One region of the Nonomuraea fastidiosa genome, then DNA from elsewhere that is predicted to be linked to it. Evidence: riboswitches for the same ligand, from Rfam matches in the RefSeq annotation. Region 1 holds a riboswitch; each other region holds the start of a gene.
What was found. A riboswitch is a leader RNA that binds a small molecule or an ion and turns the genes downstream of it on or off. The one in region 1 is predicted to bind cyclic di-AMP.
Positions count from the first base shown of each region.

Region 2: another riboswitch for cyclic di-AMP. It lies ahead of ACFMQL_RS12365 (C40 family peptidase); the one in region 1 lies ahead of ACFMQL_RS06500 (hypothetical protein).
Region 3: another riboswitch for cyclic di-AMP. It lies ahead of ACFMQL_RS04995 (hypothetical protein); the one in region 1 lies ahead of ACFMQL_RS06500 (hypothetical protein).

Region 1 covers NZ_CP170570.1:1,450,347-1,457,494, reverse strand. The annotation lists gene ACFMQL_RS06525 (ABC transporter ATP-binding protein) at 1-303, opposite strand, end outside; gene ACFMQL_RS06520 (hypothetical protein) at 509-1,561, shown strand; gene ACFMQL_RS06515 (PadR family transcriptional regulator) at 1,572-2,066, opposite strand; gene ACFMQL_RS06510 (MDR family MFS transporter) at 2,123-3,580, shown strand; gene ACFMQL_RS06505 (DUF5302 domain-containing protein) at 3,617-3,829, shown strand; cyclic di-AMP (ydaO/yuaA leader) riboswitch at 3,998-4,139, shown strand; gene ACFMQL_RS06500 (hypothetical protein) at 4,333-4,932, shown strand; gene ACFMQL_RS06495 (alpha/beta fold hydrolase) at 5,171-6,016, shown strand; gene ACFMQL_RS06490 (winged helix-turn-helix transcriptional regulator) at 6,169-6,537, opposite strand; gene ACFMQL_RS06485 (NAD(P)H-binding protein) at 6,592-7,148, shown strand, end outside.
Region 2 covers NZ_CP170570.1:2,734,783-2,741,930, forward strand. The annotation lists gene ACFMQL_RS12345 (hypothetical protein) at 396-533, opposite strand; gene ACFMQL_RS12350 (RDD family protein) at 569-880, opposite strand; gene ACFMQL_RS12355 (RDD family protein) at 1,005-2,399, opposite strand; gene ACFMQL_RS12360 (amino-acid N-acetyltransferase) at 2,485-3,054, opposite strand; cyclic di-AMP (ydaO/yuaA leader) riboswitch at 3,332-3,479, shown strand; gene ACFMQL_RS12365 (C40 family peptidase) at 3,602-4,531, shown strand; gene ACFMQL_RS12370 (LuxR C-terminal-related transcriptional regulator) at 4,589-4,801, opposite strand; gene ACFMQL_RS12375 (hypothetical protein) at 5,192-5,434, opposite strand; gene lysX (bifunctional lysylphosphatidylglycerol synthetase/lysine--tRNA ligase LysX) at 5,895-7,148, opposite strand, start outside.
Region 3 covers NZ_CP170570.1:1,109,956-1,117,103, forward strand. The annotation lists gene ACFMQL_RS04975 (TrpB-like pyridoxal phosphate-dependent enzyme) at 1-167, shown strand, start outside; gene ACFMQL_RS04980 (50S ribosomal protein bL37) at 211-288, opposite strand; gene ACFMQL_RS04985 (DeoR/GlpR family DNA-binding transcription regulator) at 427-1,206, shown strand; gene galT (galactose-1-phosphate uridylyltransferase) at 1,203-2,282, shown strand; cyclic di-AMP (ydaO/yuaA leader) riboswitch at 2,353-2,494, shown strand; gene ACFMQL_RS04995 (hypothetical protein) at 2,500-3,456, shown strand; gene ACFMQL_RS05000 (TIGR03620 family F420-dependent LLM class oxidoreductase) at 3,611-4,519, opposite strand; gene ACFMQL_RS05005 (TetR/AcrR family transcriptional regulator) at 4,665-5,237, shown strand; gene ACFMQL_RS05010 (site-2 protease family protein) at 5,324-6,628, opposite strand; gene ACFMQL_RS05015 (response regulator transcription factor) at 6,783-7,148, shown strand, end outside.

The sequences.
Region 1 (7,148 bases):
CTCCTGCAGCATCAGTCCGGTGCGGGAGCGGACCTCGGCCCGCTCGGCGTACGGGTCGTGGCCCAGCACCCTGACCGAGCCGGCGGTCGGCGGGGAGAACCCCTCCAGGACCTCGATGGTGGTGGTCTTGCCGGCACCGTTGGTGCCCAGCAGCGCGAACAGCTCTCCGGGCTGGACCTGGAAGGAGATGCCGCGTACGGCCTCGAAGTCACCGTAGCTCCGCCGCAGGCCGCTCACCTCGATGGCGGGCGCGCCCCGGACGCCGTGTGAGATCGGCGACGCTGAAACCTCGTGTGTGATCATCGGTCTCCGCCTTACCTGTGGGTGGGGGTTGCTGTCGGCCGACGGGCAGGCGATCGCACACTAGGCCGCGCACCCTCCTGCGGTGGAGGGAGAAGCTGCCGGATGGCAGCAACAGGCACCTCGATCGGCACCTGGATGTCCGTCATGGACGGTGTTACAGTGCCCGCGCTGATCACTGTCGGGCCTGGAGCTCAGCGGGGGACTCGTGACGGACGCGCCACGGACCACAGAGCACGACGACGGCGCCGCGGCCGAGATGGGGGACCTGCTCGGCGGGCTGCTCCCCGAACGGCTCGCCGCCGGCTACGCGGCCTTCCTCAGCCGGGGCGAGTGCCCGGAGGAGGAGGCGGCCGGGCGTGCCGGATCCCGCGCGGTGCTGGACGAGCTGATCGCCCGCGGCCTCGTCCACCGGGTCGTCTACGCGTCCTCGGCCGCCATCCGGCCCACCGACCCCGCCCTGGCCTTCCGCGACATCATCCACGATCTGCAGCGGCGGCTGATCGAATCGAGCGACCGCCTCGCCGCCGCCTACGGCCGGCTCAACGACGTCCAGCGGATCTTCGCCCGGCGGGCCATCGAGCAGGCCCCCGAGGAGGCCATCAGGATCGTGACCGACAAGGAGGAGATCCACTCCCTGTCGCTGTCGATCATCAACTCGGCGCAGTCCGACTTCCTCGGCCTGCACACCTGGCGCTTCGAGAGGCCGCTGCGCAAGGAGAGCTCGGCCCCGCCGCCGCGCGGCGTGATCTCCCGCGACGTCCGCTGCCGGTCGATCTACTCCACGGAGTACTTCGAGAACGAGGTCGGCCACCACGTGATCCAGAGCTCCATCGCCGAGGGCGAGGAGGTGCGGATCATCCGCAGGCTGCCGATGAAGATGAAGCTCGTCGATGAAGAGGTCGCGATGCTCCCGCTGACGCCCACGGGCGCCGACGGGATCGCCCTGGTCAAGGCCCCCGTCATCGTCAAAGCGCTGCGGCAGTACTTCGAGCTGCTGTGGGACAGGGCCACGCCCGTCGCCGCGCCAGGCGGGGCCGGGGCCGTCCCCGTGCCCTCGGCCCGCGGCGGGCCCACCGAGCTGCAGCTCCGCCTGGTCGGGATGATGGCGCTCGGGCTCAAGGACGAGTCGATCGCCAACCGCACCGGCATGAGCCTGCGCACCGTACGCCGCCACATCTCCACGATCATGGAGATGCTCTCGGCGGAGACCCGCTTCGCCGCCGGCGTCATGGCCGCCAAGCGCGGCTGGATCAAGTGAGCGGGCCGGGTCAGGTTTTCCCGAGGTCGGTGAGGGTGTCGTCGGCCCATTGGAGGCCGGCGCGGGCCAGGGCGAGGCCCAAAGCGTGGGCGTGGCGGCCGAACCGGCCGGGCCGCAGGGCCTCCAGCTTCTCCAGCTGCGCCTGGTAGCGGGCCCTGATGCGCTCGACGACGGCGATCGCCTGATCGCGCTCCATCAGGTGGAGGAGGAACGCCTGGAGCGCGATCTCGCTGCGTGCGGGCAGCACGGGGTGGTGCTCCTCCATCCACGTGCGCAGCTCGCGCTCACCTTCGGGCGTGATCGCGTAGATCTTGCGCCCTCTCGCGCCCTCCGCCTCGACGGTCACGAGCCCGTCGGCGGCCATCTTCACCAGCTCGGGATAGATCTGCGTGTGCCCCGCCTGCCAGACGTGGTTGAGCGAGCCGTCGAACGTCTTGGCCAGGCCGTAGCCGCTGGCGGGGCCGACGGTCGAGAGCAGTCCGAGCAGCGCGATCCGTAGGGACATGGCCGCCAGCATATCGAAGGCTTGACATGTAAAGACTTACATATCACTCTTCACATGTGAGCAATGACAAAAAGGGTGACGGCATCCTCCTGTTCGCCGTCCTCGGCGGCATGTTCCTGGCGATGCTGGACCAGACGATCGTGGGTACGGCGCTGCCGCGCATCGTGGCCGAGCTGGGCGGCGGCACGCTCTACACGTGGGCGGTGACCGCCTACCTGCTGACCTCCACGGTCACCGTGCCGCTGTACGGCAGGCTGTCGGACCAGCACGGCAGGAAGCCGCTGCTGCTGATCGGCATGGTGGTGTTCCTGATCGGGTCGGCGCTGTGCGGGGCCGCGCAGGACATGACGCAGCTCATCGTCTTCCGCGCGCTCCAGGGGCTCGGCGCGGGAGCGCTGATGCCGCTGTCCCTGGCGCTGGTGATGGAGATGTTCCCGCCCGCGTCCGGCGGCGCCCGCGTCCAGGGGGCCATCGGCGCCGTGATGGGGCTGACGTACCTTGCGGGGCCGTTCCTCGGCGGGATCTTCACCGACCAGGCGAGCTGGCGCTGGGCCTTCTACGTGAACGTGCCGATCGGCGTCGTGCTGGTGGCGATCATCGTGCTGCGGCTGCCGTACCGGCCGGGCACCGGCGGCGGCCGGCCCGACTACGCCGGCATCGCGGTCTTCACCCTGGCGGTCACCTCGCTGCTGCTGGGCCTGACCGAGAAGGGGCTGGACGGCCACACCTGGACCGACGCCGCCGTGGCCGGGCCGATCCTGCTGGCGCTCGCGCTGCTGGCCGTCTTCGTGGCGGTCGAGCGGCGGGCGGCGAGCCCCATCATGCCGCTGGAGCTGTTCGCCAACCGCTCGTACACGCTGGTCAACCTCACCTCGTTCGTCACGGCCTTCTCCATGTACGCGGGCGTCGTCTTCCTGCCCCGTTACTTCCAGGAGGCGCTAGGCGCCAGCGCCACCGCCTCGGGCCTGCGCATCTACCCGCTGACGCTGGGCATGGCCGCGGGCAGCGTGCTCATGGGCGCGCTGATGTCGAAGAGCGGCCGGTACAAGCCGTGGCTGCTGGTCTCGCCGTTCCTGCTGGCCGCGGGCGCGCTGCTGTGCCTCAACCTCTCCGTGGACAGCGCGGGCGTGGCGGTCGCCCTGTGGATGCTGCCTCTGGGGCTCGGCATGGGGCCGATGCTGTCCGGGCTGACGGTGGCCGCGCAGCAGTCGGTGGAGCCGCGGCACCTCGGTACCGCCTCGGCGAACCTGACCTTCTTCCGGCAGATCGGCGGCTCGGTGGCGCTGGCCATCGGCGGCACGCTGTATTCGGCGGAGTTCGCCGCGAGCGTACCCGTGGCGGGCGAGGCCGCCGCGCACGCCTCCGCCGCCGCACTGGTCGTGCCGTCACTCGGCGTGACGGGCGCGGTGATCGCACTGGTCGCGCTGGCCGCCCTGCCGGACCGGCGGCTCACCCGCCCGGGAGCGCCTGCCCGGCCGCAGGAGAGCGCGGTGGAGGCCGGTTTCGCGTCATGAACGGCACCATGCGAAGCTGTCAGTATCCCCAACACCATGGAGGTCCTCATGGCGGATACACCGGAGCCGGAAGTCAGCGAGACTCCCGAGGACGAGATGAAGCGCAAGTTCCGCGAGGCGCTCGAACGCAAGCGCAATCAGCAGGCGGGCTCAGGCGCGGGTGGCAGGGGCTTCGATCCATCGAAGATTCACGGGACGCACGGTCCGGCCGCCAGCAAGAGATCGTTCAGGCGTAAGAGCGGCGGCTGAGAAAGCGAAATCCCAAGGGGCACGGCATGCCGTGCCCCTTTCGCATTTCATTCCCGCCGAAGGTAGATCTTTTGTCCGATTCGTGGTGAAACGTTTGCGGGTGTCCGATCCCGTCGTTAGAGTGTTCGCCATTACCAGCCGGTGACCTAGTCCTTACCCAAGACGGACGACCGGCTGGCGCCGAATCCCGAACCTTTCGGGAACCGGGGAACCACCCTCCCCTTGGGGTGAATCCGGCCCCCGTGGCCGGTAGGGCAACTCCACCGCCCGAACCCGTCAGCTAACCCGGTAGGCGTGATGGAGAGGATTGCGTATCACATGTGTCACCAGCGTGTCGTACTCGCGGACCGCTTCGTGTTGACGGCCGCCTGCTGAGCGGCCCCCTTCCCCAGGCTCATCATTTGCGCCGCGCGTAGCGCGCGGGTGCTCTGCCCCGCTGCGCCCATTTCCCCCGAGAGCCCGGCGTAACTCCCCCTGTCCCCTCGTGAAGGGTTAGCTGCTTCATGTCTGCCCGTTTTGGCCTGCGTTCCCTCGCCTCGCTGACCGCCTGCTGCGCGGTCGGCATGACCATCGCCGGCACGGCGGCCCATGCCGACACCAAAGACGAAAAGATCCTGCTCAAGGGCTCGACCACGGCGTCCTACTTCTGGGACGACGGCTCCGGCCGGGCCGGTGACACGGGGCTGCCGGCCAGCGGCAAGCCCATGCAGAAGGGTCTTGCGGCCAGCCCGAGCTGGCCGCTGATGACCGAGGGATACGTGGTCTACAAGGGCAAGAAGGCGCCCTTCTTCGTCGGCGACCGTGGTCCCGGCGAGCCCTCCAATCGCGGCATCATGCTCGACCTCGACGCCAAGACGTTCGCCGAGCTGACCGGCGGCACGTTCAACCCGAACACGCTGCACGTCGACGGCATCGGCGGCCAGGGCCACATCAAGGTCGAGTACGTCATCACCAAGTGGGGCCCCGGCGTGGGCAAGAAGAACCACCCGGTGCCGTTCTCGACCGGCGCCTGGTCCAGGCGCGACAGGAACCCCGCGCCCCCGCCCGAACAGGACGAGCAGGACCAGCAGGCCGGCGGCCGCTCGGTACCCGCCGCGCGCTGACCCGGCGTCCACGCCGTCCGCTGACGCGCACGTCCCCGTCCCCGTGCGGCGTCGCGGATGTGCGCGATCGCCGCGCCGGCGTGCCTTCCCCCTCCGCGCGCCGGCGCGGCGATTCGCGGCAACGGATCTGGCGCGGGCCTGTCATGGCGGCTCGCCGGCGTGCTGCGCGCGTTTCGCGCGCTATTGGCGGACGAATGCCCGCTTTACGGACCGCAACCAGAATGACATTCTGATCGGCGTGACGACCCGTGTAGCCGCAAACGGCATTGAGATCGCCTACGACAGCTTCGGCTCACCCACAGGGCGGCCGCTCCTCCTGATCATGGGGCTCGGCGCCCAGCTCATCCAGTGGGACGAAGGGCTCTGCCGGCTCCTCGCGGAGCAGGGACACCACGTCGTACGGTTCGACAACCGCGACGTGGGCCTGTCCACGCACTTCCACGACGCGGGCGTGCCCCGGCCGGGGGAGCCCGCGCCGTACCGGCTGGAGGACATGGCCGACGACACCGCCGCGCTCATGGACGCCATCGGCTGGCCGTCCGCGCACGTCGTGGGCGCCTCGATGGGCGGCATGATCGCCCAGACGCTGGCGATCAGGCACCCCGAGCGGGTGCGGACGCTCACCTCGATCATGTCCACGCCGGGACCCGACGTCGCCCCGCCCACCCCCGAGGCGATCACGGCGCTGATCACCCCGCCGCCGAAGGACCGCGCCGGGGTGATCGACCAGTCGGTGGCGACCTGGTCGACGATCGGCTCGCCGGGCTACGAGATGGACGAAGAGGCCGTCAGGGAGCGGGCCGGGCTGGCCTACGACCGCTGCTTCGACCCCGCGGGCACGGCCCGGCAGTTCGCGGCGATCAGGGCGTCGGGCGACCGTACGGAGGCGCTGGCGAACGTCCGCGTCCCCACGCTGGTGATCCACGGCGAGGCCGACCCGCTGATCCCGGTGGCCGGCGGCCGCGCCACGGCGGAGGCGGTGCCGGGGGCGCGGCTGGTGACGTACCCGGGGATGGGGCACGACCTGCCGAAGGCCCTCTGGCCCGGCATCGTCGCCGAGATCACCAAGCTGACCTCGGCCTGACCACCGGCCGGCGGCCCGCAACCCTGCGCCCCGGGCCGCCGGCCGCTCCCCGCCTGCCCGCGCCGCCCGCCGCTCCCCGCCCGGCCGTGCCGCCGTTTCAAGCTCACCCGCGTCACTCGCCGCTCCACGCCTGCCCGCGTCGCCCTGAGGCTTCACTTGCCGGTGCTCGACGCGTACTTCTCGCGGCAGCGCATGATCTCGTTGACGTTGCGCTCCGCCCAATCCGCCACCACCGAGATCGGCCCGTGCAGCGAGCGCCCGAGGTCGGTCAGCGTGTACTCCACGCGCGGCGGCACCTCCGCGAACACCCGGCGGGTCAGCAGCCCGTCCTGCTCCATCGCACGCAACGTCTGCGTCAGCACCTTGGGCGTGACACCGCCGATCCGCTCCCTGAGCTGCGTGAACCGCATCGGCCCCGAGACGAGACAGAGCAGCACCAAGGCCGACCACTTGTCGCCGATCCGGTCGAGAACCACCCTGGTCGGGCAGTTCGGGTCGAAGACGTCGCCTTTAGTATCCACGAGGTACTTATAGCACGATGAAGTAACCAGTATCTGATGCATACTCTTGGCGGCATGAAGATCCTGGTCTTTGGCTCGACCGGCATGATCGGTCAGCGCATCGCCGCCGAGCTCCGCAACCGTGGCCACGAGGTGACCGGTGTCAGCCGCCGCGGCGGCACCGCCGAGGGTGACATCAAGGGCGACATCCACGACGCCGCGAGCCTGGCTCCCGGCCACGACGCCGTGGTCACCGCCATCGCGCCGCCGCGCGACGGCACCGAGCCCGAGGGGCCGTTCCTGGAGGCCAACAAGGCGCTCATCGAGGGCCTGCGCACCGCGGGGGTGCGCAGGCTGATCGTCGTGGGCGGCGCGGGCAGCCTCCAGGTCGCTCCGGGCCAGGACCTGGTGGACACGCCCGAGTTCCCCGAGATCTACAAGAAGGAGGCGCTGGCCGGGCGCGCCCTGCTGCGCCTCTACCGTGGGATCGACGACCTTGACTGGACGTTCGTCTCCCCGGCCGCGGAGATCGCGCCGGGGGAGCGCACCGGGGTGTTCAGGGTCGGCGGCGACACGCTGCTCAGCGACGAGCAGGGCCGCAGCTTCATCAGCGCCGAGGACTACGCGGTCGC
Region 2 (7,148 bases), 1.3 Mb from region 1:
CTCGGGCTGATCCTCGCGGTTTCGGCGGCCCCCCAGAGCCTCGGAGCGGACCAACTTCACTACGCCAAAGATGAAGGCGCCCGCCACCACCGCCGGGGGGATGAGCGCTGACAATACCTCTGTTAGGGCTTCCATTCGTCCTTCGCCTCCACGGCTAGCGGGGTTTCGGGGGCGCTTAAAGCGTCCGGTGCGTCACCTCGAGAGCCCGGCTCCTCATGACGCACGGTGCGATGCCACCCGCAACCGACCATAGCGGCACACAGATGCCCTGCGTGTCGCAGGGGCGCCAACATCCGGCAACCCGGACGCCCCATAGCCTAATGCCAGTCTCTCCAGGCTCCTTACCGGATCAAGCGAAAATTTTACGAAAAGACATCGCCCCTGGTACACAAGGCTCAGCGAAGATCTTTTACTACCCGCGTTCCAGCAGCTCTGTCGTGCGGGCCCCGCTCCAGCGGCTTGTCCATGAGGATGAGCAGCCCCACGCCGAAGAGCAGCATTCCGGTCAGCAGATTGACCACGGGAATGCCCATGAGCATCAGCGGGGCGGGATAGACCAGCGACCGTTTCAGCAGCTTACGGGCCTGCCGGCCGGCTCCAGGCGAATGCGCATGATCGCCTTGCCGAACGTACGCCCGCGCCGTGAATGGGCCCACCAGTCGTAAGCGGCATAACCCAGCCCGGCCACCGCCCAGCCTGCCACTCCGGGCAGCCGGCCGCCGAACATCTCCGACATCCCGACAGTCCGCAAGATGGCCCACAGCGCAATGAACAGAATGTAATAGAAGACCCCGAAGACGAGCGCTTCAATGAGCCGGGCGGCCAGGCGTTCCCACCATTCAGCGGGAGGTGCGTCCGGTACCTGCGGTGTCCCGGCCATATCTCCCACCTCACGTCTTCGCGGAGCACGGGGGGCCCTCACCATTTTCTCCGGGGTCTGCGGACATAACACAAGGGCCGGCGCGAGCAGGCCCTTGTGACGCCTGTGAGGACTTCTGAGGGGTCTACCTGACCTTGACGACCACGGTCTTGGCGAACTTGTCGGCGAACGTCTGCTGCAGCGGCTTGTCCCAGAGCTGGGACGCGCCGTTGAGCCCGTAGGCGACCAGCGTGATCAGCCATCCGACGAAGGGCACCCAGTAGAAGATGTAGCCGCCCACCGTCATCGCCGAGCGCTTGAGCGCGGGGCCGGTCGGCACGCCGTCGGGCTGGAGCTGCCCGCCGACCTGGACGACCTTGATGCCGAGCGCCATCTTGCCGAGCGTCTGACCCTTCATCCTGGTCAGCTGGAAGTCGTACAGGGTGTAGATCAAGGTGATGAGGACCGCGGAGACCACCGTGTACAGCAGCGCCGAGGCCAGCCCGCTCGCGACGCCCGTGATCGAGCTGTACGAGGGATACAGCGGCGTCAGCAGCAGCGACACCACGACGATCACGACACCGAAGACCACACCGTCGATGAGCCTGGCGAGCAGTCGCTGCCACCACTCCGCCAGCGGCGCCGGCGCGCCCGGAGGCTGCACCCCGATCGGCTGGCCGTAGGGCTGACCGTAACCGGGCTGCCCGTAGCCCTGCTGACCGTACGGCTGCGGCTGGCCGTAGCCCTGCTGCCCGTACTGCTGCTGAGCGTCGTAGCCCTGCTGACCGTACCCGGGCTGCGCGTAGCCCGGCTGGGACGGCTGCTGCTGCCCGTAGCCCTGCTGCCCGTACTGCTGCTGAGCGTCGTAGCCCTGCTGACCGTAGCCGGGCTGCGACTGGGGCTGCTGCCCGTACTGCTGCTGGGCGTCGTAGCCCTGACCGTAACCAGGCTGGGACTGCGGCTGCTGACCGTACCCGGGCTGAGACGGGGGCTGCTGTCCATAGCCGGGCTGGGACTGCGGCTGCTGGCCGTAGCCCTGCTGGCCGTACTGCTGCTGGGCGTCGTAGCCCTGCTGGCCGTAGCCCGGCTGCGACTGGGGCTGCTGCCCGTACGGCGCCTGCTGGTCGTAGCCCTGCTGGCCGGAGGGGGCCTGCTGGCCGTAGCCGGGCTGGGACTGCGGCTGCTGCCCGTAAGCCTGCTGCTGGGGGTCGTAGCCCTGCTGGGGGTAGCCCTGCTGGCCGTAGCCCGGCTGCGCCTGCTGGCCGTAGCCCGGCTGGCCGTAAGGGGGTTGCTGCTGGCCATAGGGGGGCTGCTGCTGGCCGTATCCCGGCTGGGACGGCTGCTGCTGGCCATAGCCGTACTGCTGTTGTCCGTACTGGGGCTGCTGCCCGTAGGCGTCGTCCGCCCGGTAGCCGACCACAGTCGCGTCCGGGTCGGGCGCGCCGGGGTGGCGGCCCGCGTTCTGCGGCCCGTAAGGGGTGCCGGGTGCAGAATTCTCGCCGGATTCGTCCTGTGGATACGGCGGCTGTCCGGTGCTCACCGTGTCACCTCGCTTCAAGTGCGCATGTGGCACGTGTCAGGACACATGCCTGTGCTGCCCAACGTATCGACATAGGTATCAACAATCACCTTTCCGTCTGGTCAGGGTCCGCGTCACCCGATGTCAGATGGAGCAGCATGCGGGTGTTGCCCAGGGTGTTCGGTTTGACGTGTTCGAGATCGAGAAACTCCGCCACACCCTCGTCGTACGAGGCCAGCAGTTCGGCGTACACCTCGGGTGAGACCGGCGTGCCCTGAATCTGGCGAAAGCCGAGCCGGGCGAAGAAGTCGACCTCAAAAGTCAGACAGAATACACGCCTCAGACCCAGATCCTTCGCCTGCTGTATGAGCGCCGAGACGATCCGACGGCCGACGCCCATGCCCCGGCACTCCGGATCCACGGCCACCGTCCGGACCTCGGCGAGGTCCTCCCAGAGCACGTGGAGCGCGCCGCAGCCGACGACCTGCCCGCCCCGTTCGGCCACCCAGAACTCCTGTACGTCCTCGTACAGGGTGACGGTGGCCTTCTTCAGGAGCCGCGGGCCCGCTCCCGCGTAGGTGTCCACAAGCCTCCTGATGGCCCGCACATCGGGTGTGCGGGCACGCCGGACCACCACCGCGGTCTCGGCTGCTGTCAGTTCGGCCACCTGCTCCATGGCCCTCCAGGGTACAGATGTCATTACGGCTCGGCCGTAACTCCCACGTCTCGCCCCATGCTGTAACAACTCGTGCTCATCCGAGCACGCGCTCCGAGCAGGCGTGCAGCCCATCCGAAGTTGCGCCAAATCCGGCATAAAACCGGTTCTGTACGGCCAGGCACGAGATCACCTTGTGACCCTTCGGTTGTGAAACCTCAACAGAGTCGGCAGTTCTGGTTGAGCACGAACCCGGAGTGCATTAGTGTCCAGCGACGATGTTCCCCGCGTGTCGCGCGCGGGCGACACGCCTAATCCTCCGCAGGGAGGAGCCGGGGAACCGCCGGTGGCGCCCCCAACGCCACCCGGGGTGAATCCGCACCACCGGTAGGGCTGCTCCGGCCCGAACCCGTCAGCTAACCCGGCAGGCGCCGATGGAAGGAGCTGGTTGGTGAAGCGTACGCGCGAGCGTGAGAGGACGACGGCGGGCAAGCACGCCCGCCCTCCGAAACGCGCCGCACGGCGGTCCCGCCTGCTCGGTGTAATAAGTGTCACACTCGCGGCGTTCATGGCCGCGACCCCCGTCGGCTCGGCATCCGCCGACCCCAAGCCCTCGCTTCAAGACCTGGCCAAGCAGGTCGAGAAGATGCACACCGAGATCGAGCAGCTGACCGAGCAGTACAACGGCCAGCGGGAGAAGCTCAAGAGCGCCAAGAGGGCCGCTGAGGCCGCGAAGAAGACCCTGGCCGCCAGTGAGGCCGATCTCGCCGCCAAGCGCGCCAAAGCGGCCGCCTTGGCCGAGAACGCCTACATCACCGGCGGGCTCAGCCGCATCCTGGCCTTCGCCACCTCCGACGACCCCGACACGTTCCTCGACCGCGCCGCCACCACGTACGTGCTGGAGCAGCAGCAGGGCGAGGCCGTCAACCAGGTCACCAGGGCCCGGCAGGCCGCGGAGCGCGCCAGGGCGAGCGCCAAGACCCGCATCGACGAGGTCCAGAAGCTGATCTCCGACCTCGGCGCCAAGCGCGACAAGATCACCAAGCTGGTCGCCAAGGTCGAGAGCAACCTCTTCCGCCGGGCGCTCGGCGAGGCGGGCCGGCCCGGCACCCGTGCCCAGCGCGTCGACCTGCCCATCCCGGGCAGCGGCAAGGCCGCCCAGGCCGCGAGGTGGGCGCTGACGCAGCAGCTCAAGCCGTACGTCTGGGGCGCCGACGGCCCCAACTCCTATGACTGCAGCGGCCTGGTCATGGCGGCCTACCAGCAGGTCGGCATCTCGCTGCCGCACTACACCGGCAGCCAGTGGACGGCCGGACGGCACATCGACCGCTCTGAGCTGCGGGCCGGCGACCTCGTGTTCTTCTACAGCGACCTGCACCACGTGGGCATCTACCTCGGCGGCGGCATGATGATCCACGCCCCGCGCACCGGCGACGTCGTCCGTATCGCCTCCATCGCGAACAGGCCCTACGCCGGCGCGGTCCGCATCGCCGACTGATCCGCCGCCAATGAGCGCCCGTCGCCCGGCCCTGACCGCCGGGCTTGATCGGCGCGGCTAGATCAGCTGGCGGCGGGCCGCCCAGGCCACGGCCTCGATCGCCGTGGCGACGCCGATGCGGTCGCAGATGACCCGCAGCCGCCGTCGTACGGTGCGGCCGCTGATGTCCAGCCGCCTGCCGACCCTGTCGACCGTGACCCCTTTGGCCAGCTCCGCCAGCAACGCGAGATCGGCGTGGCTGAGTTGAACATCCTCAGTGAGCACTTCCATCGGGAGCCCTCCCCCCAACAGCGCAGAACGTGGGCCTCTCGACCGGACCCAGGTTGCTCCTCGCAGACCGTAAACGCATCTCGGAAAGGTCGTCAAGCAATGACGTCTTCCATACTTGACCAGCACTATTGACATGATCCGAAATATGTGACGCCCTGACGATAAAGCGCTACAGATCGGTGTCTCCTGAGCGGTCTCGCGAGCCTCACCCCCTTCGGGAAACAACGGCTCAGGCGGCCGTCGATCTTCGGGAATCGATCCGTTCGATGGTGAATATCAGCGTGATCCGCACGCGCGTTACCGCGAGCCGAGCGCACGCGGACCGCTCTTCCGCATGTGCGGGGGACGGCTCGCCGAGCGCCGCCGCTCAATGACGCCGCGCCCCTGACCTCAGGGTGACGCTGAGTGAAAGATCCCCAGGTCAGCGACTCGAATCGGTCCTCCGCCCGGCCCACCCGGCCGCAGCGGGCTGCGCGTGCCGGTGAGCCTGCCCTCCACCCCGCGCATGCAGGAGCGGCTCAGGCAGCACAGCGAGACGCCGATCGAGGCGCCGCCCGAGTAGCGCGACCGCAGGGCGGAGCCGGCCTGCCCGCCGCCCGTCATGGTGATCAGCCGGTCGTCCGGCGCGCTCATGCGGCGGGACCAGCTGAAGCGAGGTGGCGGACCGCGGACTTGACCCGGTGCTTACAGACGATCAGTTGTCGGAAACCGGACGGGCCAGAATGGCGTTCGACGGCTACTACCGGGGACCGGCCGTGCACGCCCCGGAGGCGCGCTCCTGAGCGCTCCAACGCGCATTCCAGAGCGGCCCGGGCAGATTTCGGTCGAGAAGGCGCCGAGTGGGGGACGGCGGCCGCACCGTGCAAGGCGCGGAGCGGCCCCCGCCGTGAAAAGCGCGCAACGGCCGCGCCGTAAAAGCGGCCGCGCCGTAAAAGCGGCCGCGCCGTAAAAGCGGCCGCGCCGTAAAAGCGGCCGCGCCGTAAAAGCGGCCGCGCCGTAAAAGCGGCCGCGCCGTACAGCGCGGAACGGCCGCACCATAAAAGCGCGGGGCGGCGGCGCCGACGTGTGGCCGCGCCGCCGCCCCGCAGAATGCTCAGTGAGTGGGCTTGACCAGCGGGAACAGGATGGTCTCGCGGATGTTCTTGCCGGTGAACGCCATGATCATCCGGTCGATGCCCGCGCCCATGCCACCGGTCGGCGGCATCGCGTACTCGAGCGCCTGCAGGAAGTCCTCGTCGAGCTGCATGGCCTCGGGGTCGCCGCCGGCGGCCAGCAGCGACTGCTCGACCAGGCGGCGCCGCTGCTCGATCGGGTCGATCAGCTCGGAGTAGGCGGTGCCCAGCTCGGTGCCGAACCCGATGAGGTCCCACTTCTCCGTCAGCAGCGGGTTGTCGCGGTGCTGGCGGGTCAGCGGCGAGGTCTCCAGCGGGTAGTCCATGACGAACGTCGGCTGCACCAGCGTGTGCTCGACCAGCGCCTCGAACAGCTCCTGCACGAGCTTGCCCGGACCCCACTTCGGATCCCAGTGGACCTCGCGGCGGTCGGCGATCTTGCGCAGCTCCTCAAGGGAGGTGGAGGTGGTGATCTCCTCGCCCACGGCCTCCGACACCGCACCGTACAGGGTGATGCGCGGCCACTCCTTGAGGCCGAGGTCGATCTCGACGCCGTCGTGCACGACCACCGTGGTGCCCAGCGCGGCCACGACGGCCTTCTGGTACATGCGCTGGGTCAGGTCGGCCATGTCGTTGTAGTCGAGGTAGGTGCCGTACGCCTCGAGCATCGTGAACTCGGGGTTGTGCGTCGAGTCGGCGCCCTCGTTGCGGAAGTTGCGGTTGATCTCGAAGACCTTCTCGATGCCGCCCACCACAAGACGCTTGAGATAGAGCTCGATCGCGATGCGAAGGTAGAGCTCCATGTTGTAGGCGTTGATGTGGGTCTTGAACGGCCGGGCCGCCGCGCCGCCGTGGATCGGCTGCAGCATCGGCGTCTCGACCTCGAGGTAGCCCTCCTCGTGCCAGAAGTCGCGCACCGCGCGCACAGTGGCGCTGCGGATGCGCGCCATCTTCCTGGCCTCGTCGTTGACGATGAGATCGACGTAACGCTGGCGGACCCGCGCCTCGGGGTCGGTGAGGCCGATGTGCTTCTCCGGCAGCGGGCGCAGGCACTTGGCGGTGATCTGCCAGGAGTCGGCGAGGATGGACAGCTCGCCTCTGCGCGAGGTGATGACCTCACCGATCACGCCGACGTGGTCGCCCAGGTCGACGTCGCGCTTCCACTTGGCCAGCGACTCCTCGCCCACCTTGTCGAGCGAGATCATGACCTGCAGATCGCCGCTGCCGTCGCGCAG
Region 3 (7,148 bases), 340 kb from region 1:
CGCTGCGGTGCAAGGAGAGCGGCGAGGAGAAGGTGATCCTGACCGCGCTGTGCGGTCACGGGCACTTCGATCTGGCCGCCTTTGACCGGTATCTGGCGGACGAGCTGGAGGACTACATGCTGCCGCAGGAGCGCATCGACCAGGCGCTCACGGAACTGCCTGGTTAGGCGGGCGGGTGACCGCGATCGGCGGCGGCCACCCTGCCGTCCGTCATCGCGCGGTGGGGCGCTTTCCGTGGTTCGCCTTCTTCTTCTTGCGTGCCCTGGCCTTGCGTGCGCGCCTTGCCATAGGTCGCCTCCCGGTGATCGGCACTGCTTCTGACTCAACGTCTCCCCACACGGTGACCAGCGCAAGCGCTCCGCACGAACTAACATTCCCCAACATGTCCATGTCATAATTTGGTGGAATGTGTTGGAAGGAGCAGGTGTGCTCGCACAGCAGCGTCAGCAGGCGATACTCGAACGCGTCCGCAGGCTCGGCGGCGTGCGAGTGGCCGACCTCGTACGCGAACTCGGCGTCTCCGACATGACCATCCGGCGCGACCTCGAGGTGCTGGCCGAGCGCGGCTTGCTGGAGAAGGTGCACGGCGGAGCCACCGCACTGGGCCCCGGCTCGACCGAGGAGCCCGGCTTCACCGCCAAGTCGGCCAGGCAGCAGCAGGAGAAGGAGGCCATCGCCAAGCGTGCGGCCATGCTCGTACGCCCCGGCACGGCCGTGGCGCTGTCGGCGGGCACCACCACGTGGGCGCTGGCGCACCACCTGATCGGCGTGCCCGAGCTGACCGTGATCACCAACTCGATCCCGGTCGCCGAGGTCTTCCACCGCAACCCGCGCGCCGACCGCACGGTCGTGCTGACGGGTGGCGTGCGCACGCCGTCCGACGCGCTGGTGGGGCCGGTCGCGGTGGCCGCGATCCGCCGCCTGCACGTCGACACGCTCTTCCTCGGCGTGCACGGCATGAGCGTGCGGGCCGGGTTCACCACGCCCAACCTGCTGGAGTCGGAGACCGACAGGGAGCTGGTGGCGGCGGCGAGCCGGCTGGTCGTCCCGGCCGACCACACGAAGTGGAACACGGTGGGCATCAGCACGATCGCCGAGCTGGACGAGGCCGACGTGGTCGTCAGCGACGCGGGCCTGCCGGAGGAAGCACGTACGGAGCTGGCTGAACGGGCCGGCGAACTGATCATCGCGGAGGGCTCGTCGTGAAGCGCACCATCACCCATCTCGCCGACGGCCGGGAGCTGATCTACTACGACCGGCGCGACGACGCCGACAGGAGCGCGATCGACCGCCGCCGGCTCGACCCCCGGCCGCCGGCCTTGGAGCTGCGCTACGACCCGCTCACCGAGGAGTGGATCGCGATCGCGGGGCACCGGCAGACGCGGACGTTCCTGCCGACCGGCGGCACGGCCGAGTGCCCGCTGTGCCCGTCGTCGGACGAGCGCGCGACGGAGATCCCTTCGTACGACTACGACGTGGTCGTGTTCGAGAACCGCTTCCCCTCCTTCTCCGGAAATTTCGGGACTTATGAGGCCGTGGGCGGGCTGAGCGAGGTCCGTCCGGGTGTGGGGCGGTGCGAGGTCGTGTGCTTCACCTCCGACCACGACTCCTCCTTCTCCGCGCTCTCCGACGAGCAGGTGGTGCTGGTCATGGAGGCGTGGGCCGACCGTACGGCGGAGCTGTCCGGCATCGAGGGCGTCGAGCAGGTCTTCTGCTTCGAGAACCGGGGCGCGGAGATCGGCATCACCATCGCGCACCCGCACGGCCAGATCTACGCGTACCCGTACGTCACGCCCAGGACGAAGCTGCAGCTCGGAGCCGCCGAGCGCTACAAGGGGCCGGGGAACCTGTTCGCCGACGTGCTGGCCGCCGAGCGGGCCGAGGGCACGCGGGTGGTCGCCTCGAACGAGCTGTGGACGGCCTTCGTGCCGGCCGCCGCGCGCTGGCCGTTCGAGGTGCACATCTATCCGCACCGGCAGGTGCCGGACCTGGCGGCGCTGACGGACGCCGAGCGCGCCGCGTTCGCGCCGCTCTACACCTCGGTGCTGCGGGCGTTCGACGGGCTGTTCGGGGTCGTCATGCCGTACATCTCGGCCTGGCATCAGGCGCCGGTGCGTACGGGGCGCGATCTGGCGTACCTGCACCTGGAGCTGTTCTCCATCCGGCGGGCGCCCAACAAGCTCAAGTACCTGGCAGGCTCGGAGTCGGCGATGGGGGCGTTCGTGAACGACGTGCGGCCCGAGGAAGCGGCGCGCATGATCCGATCACAGATCGATCACTAATAGATTTCTACTTAAGGTCGCATGACTCATGATCTACCACTAATATCCCCATATGCATCGGCCGTAACGCGGCTGATGCCCGCCTAATCCTGGGCGCGTCGCCCGGGAGCCGGGGACCCAACCGCACCTTGGGGTGAATCCGCTACGGCGGTAGGGAGCGACTCCCATGCCCGAACCCGTCAGCTAACCCGGCCGGCAGAGGGAGAGGAACTCATACGTGGCGGCTTCGTCCCCCGCGAAACTTGCCATCGGTCTCATCGCCGCCGCCGCCATCGCCGTCCTCCCGGCGCACGCGGCGACGGCCGCCCCGAAACCGAAAGAGTCCGAGCTCCGCGCTCAGCTCAAGCAGCTGAACAGCAAGGTCGACAAGCTCATCGAGAAGTACAACCTCAAGCGCGTCGAGCTGGCCAAGGCACAGGAGGCCGCCAGAGCCGCGCAGGCCAGGCTGGCCGCCGCCGAGCAGACCCTGGCCGCCGCCGAGCAGCGGGTCGCCGAGATCGCCCGCCTGCGCTACCAGAACATCGACCCGTCGCTGCCCGGCTTCATGATGCCGGGCGACGCCGGCACCGCGGCCCTGCTCGAACAACTCACCGCCGAGCAGCAGGCCATGGTGGCGAGCGTCGCCAAGGCCCGCGACGAGCGCAAGAAGGCCAGCGATGAGGCCGCCGCGCTGACCGCCAAGATCAAGAAGGACGCGGCCGAGGTGGCGAAGCAGCGCCGCGAGGCCGAAGGCGTCATCAGCGACATCGAGAAGAAGCTGCGCGACCTGGTGCCGGTCGCCACGGGCCGCAGGTCCAACGGCACCTGGGCGCCCGAGCTGCCCGGCGGCCCCGACAACATCACCCCGCGTACGCGGCTGATGAAGGCCCAGATCGAAAAGAACTTCTCGCTGCCGTACACGGTGGGCTGCTTCCGCGCGGGCTCCAGCGGTGAGCACCCGCTCGGCCGCGCCTGCGACTTCATGATGAGCACCGGCGGCACCATGCCGACGCCCGCCAACAACGCGCTCGGCGACCGCATCGCCGAGTGGGCGCTGCAGAACAAGGACAAGCTCGGCGTGAAGTATGTGATCTGGAAGCAGCGCATCAACTCCGGCACCGGCTGGCGCGCCATGGCCGACCGCGGCAGCATCACCGAGAACCACTACGACCACGTGCACATCTCGATGAACTGAAACCAGGGGATGACCAGGGGATGACCAGGGGATATCGCATCTGGTGATGTACATCCACGAATCGAGACGGCGTTTGCGCCGGCGGCCCCTATGCGGTTGAGCGTTCGGAGTGCCGGGTCCGCGATGGGGCCCTGGGTCGCCTGAACTGACAGCCTCACCCCCATCCAGGAGGCAATGCAGACGCAAGGTGTTCGAGTTGCTCGATGGCCGTGGACATGTCATCTGCGAGGGGATGGACAAGCACGTGGTCGGCGCCGGCGTCGAGTTGCGCTTGAACACGCGCGGCGATGGCGTCCGGGGTGCCCCACGCGACCAGCGCGTCGACCAGCCGATCGCTTCCTCCGTTGGCCATGTCCTGGTGGCCATAGCCGAGACGTAGCCAATTGCGCGCGTACGGCGAATCGGAGCTGATCTTGCCTCGGTACCGCCGCGCGATGGCACGGGCTTGCTCAGGATCGGGTTCGATGACGAACGCCTGTTCGGGGATGAGCAACTTGTCGCTCCCCAGGGCCTCGCGGACGAGCGCGGTGTGTTCGACCGGGGCCGCATACGAATGGACGCCGTCGGTGCGGTCGCGGGCCAGTTGCACCATGCGGGGCTGCAAGGCGGCCAACACCCGGACGAACGGCGCAGCCGGCGGGTTGCGCGTCATCGCTTGGTCCATCTCGTCGAGATAGTCCCGCATGACCTTGAGGGGACGGCCGTAGTCCAGCCCGCCGGCTTCGACCAGAAGCCGTTGGCTGACGCCTATTCCGAGGACGAACCGTCCGGGGTAGGCCTCGGCCAACGTCGCGGCGCCGCCCTGCATTGTGGCGGGATGACGCGCCCAGATGTTGGCGATTCCGGTACCGATCAGCAAGTGCCTGCTCGCGGCGAGTTGAATGCCTGCGTTGGCCAAGGCGTCCTTGCCGCCGATTCCTTCAGGCCCCCATAGCGAGCCATACCCGAGTTGCTCAATGCGCCGCACCGCGTGGCGCCAGCTTTCGACCGGGGTGTCATGGAAGCGGCGTCCGCCAAGCCACACTCCCACGCGTCCCAGCTTCGCCTTCACTTCTGTGATCACTGCCGTAGCCTCCTTGCCACACGACGGCCGCCATCCGGGGATTATCTCCGGTAAGACTGACCGTATCCGGAGACAGTCCCCGCTACAATGGTTCGAGCGGAAGGGAGCAATGGGCGACAAGAGGGCATCGCGTGCAATGCGGGCAATGCGGGCAGACGCGCAGCGCAATCGGGAAAGGCTGCTCGCTGCGGCGAGGGCAGCGTTTGCGCGCGCGGGCGTGGAGACCTCGCTCGATGACATCGCCCGCGACGCCAACGTGGGTTCAGGTACGCTCTACCGCCACTTCCCCACCCGCGAGGCTCTGGTGGCGGCCGTACTCGACGACCGTTACGAAGCCCTCGCCGCCGAGGCCGCCAGGCTTCAGGCTGAGCACTCACCAGGGGAGGCGCTCGTGGCCTGGTTGAAGCTCTTCGTCAACCACCTCATGACGTATCGAGGGCTGGCAGCGAGCGTCGCCACCGTGCTCCACGACGAAACGTCGCCGCTGTACTCGGCCTGCCATGCCATGCGCGCCGCTGCGTACGAACTCGTCGCGACGGCCCAGCGCGGCGGCGCCGTCCGGGATGACATCGACGCCTCGCAGGTCCTTCACCTGGCCGCCGGTGTCGCCTGGGCCGGCGAGCAGTCGGCCGCCGACCGGGCCGGTGTGGAGCACATGCTGGCGGTCCTCATGGACGGGCTGCTGTGCAACGGCCGCGTTCCGCGGCCGTTCGGCTGATCCCACCGGAAAGCCTGGAAAGCCCGCGCGCCATCGGCGGCCGGTGCTCCCTCCCTCGCCGCCTCAGCGCAGCGGCGGCAGCCGGGTCAGTTGGTCAGCGTGAGCGGGTTGACGAGGTCGGCGTACACGAGGAGACCGGCCATGATGATCATGACGATGGCCACCGCGTACGTCACCGGCAACACCTTGGCGATGTCGACGTACGCGGGCTCCGGCCGGCGCATGATCTTGGCGTACGCCCGCTTGATGCCCTCCCACAGGCCGCCCGCGATGTGGCCGCCGTCGAGCGGCAGCAGCGGCAGCAGGTTGAACATGCCGATCGCCAGGTTGAAGCCGGCCAGCAGGTTGACGAAGATGGCGATCTTCTTCTCGGTGGACAGGTCGGAGGCGAGGATCTCGCCGCCCATGCGGCCCGCGCCCACGACGCCGACCGGGCCCTCGGGGTCGCGCTCCTCGCCGGAGAAGGCGGCGTGCCAGACGCCGACCATCTTGTTGGGCAGGTTGAGCAGGGAGCCCGCGACCCGGACCGACAGGTCGCCCATGTAGCCGATGACCTGGCCGATGCTCTGCTTCTGCATCACCTCGGTGGGCAGCACGCCGAGGAAGCCGACGTTCCTGTCGATCTTCGACGGGTCTTCGAGGTTGGGCCGGTCCTGGGCGATGAGCGTGACGTCGAGCGTCATCGGCTTGCCGTCGCGGATGATGCCGATCTTCGCCGGGCCGGGGCCGTGGGAGCGGATGAGCTTGGTGGCGTCCTCCCACGAGCCGATCTTCTTGCCGTCGAAGGTGACGAGCTTGTCGCCGGGCTTCATGCCGGCCTGCGCGGCGGGGGTCGGCTTGTCGCCGGGCGCGCACTGCGTACGCTGCTCGCTGATGGGGATCACGCACGTGTTGGTGTCGGGCGAGACGATCGGCGCCCAGGTGGGCAGGCCGATGCCGACCAGCAGGATGCTGAAGAAGACGAAGGCGAGTACGAAGTTCATCGCCGGGCCGCCCGACATGATGATGACCTTCTGCCACCACTTCTTGCGGTAGAAGACACGGTCTTCGTCGCCGGGCCGCACCTCTTCTTGCGCGGCGTCGCGGGCGGACTCGATCAGCCCCTGGAACGGCCCTGTGGCGGTGCTGCGCACCTTGCGGGGGTCGTCGCCGGGACGCGGCGGCAACATGCCGATCATCCGGATGTAGCCGCCGAACGGGATCCACTTGATGCCGTATTCGGTCTCGCCCTTGCGCCGGGACCACGCCGTGCCGCCGAAGCCCACCATGTATTGGGTGACCTTGACGCCGAAGAGCTTGGCGGGGACCAGGTGGCCGAGCTCGTGCAGCGCGATGGAGACCATCAGACCGAGGAGGAACAGGATGATCCCCACGGCGTAAAGCCAGTTCATCTAGGCGCGCTCCCGGCAGACGATTGGGACAGACGATTAGGTCCGACAGCCCCAGAGTAGTCGAACTCGCCACGCCTTACGGCTTACCGCTTTTGACAAGCATTGACAGTTTGCGATCAGACGATCACCCTAAGAGACGATGGAGGGGGGCGTCTTGATCCGCATACTGATCGCCGAGCACCTGCCGCTGGTGCGCCGTGGTCTGCTCGCCACGCTCGGGGCCGAGCCCGACATGCGGGTGGTCGCCGAGACCGGACACGCCGACGAGGTCGTCCTGGCGGCGCAGAGCGCCGATCCCGACGTGGCCGTCGTCGATCTCGACCTTCCCGGGCCGCCGGCGCGCGACCTGCTCGCCGAGCACGCGCCCCGGTGCGGGGTGCTGATCCTGTCGGCCTCGCCCAACCCGGCGCAGGTGCGCGAGGCGCTGGCGGGTCCCGCGCTGGGGTTCATGAGCCTGTGCGTACGCCCCGAGCGCCTGGCCGAGGGCGTGCGCCAGGTGGCCGCGGGCCGGCGGGCGATC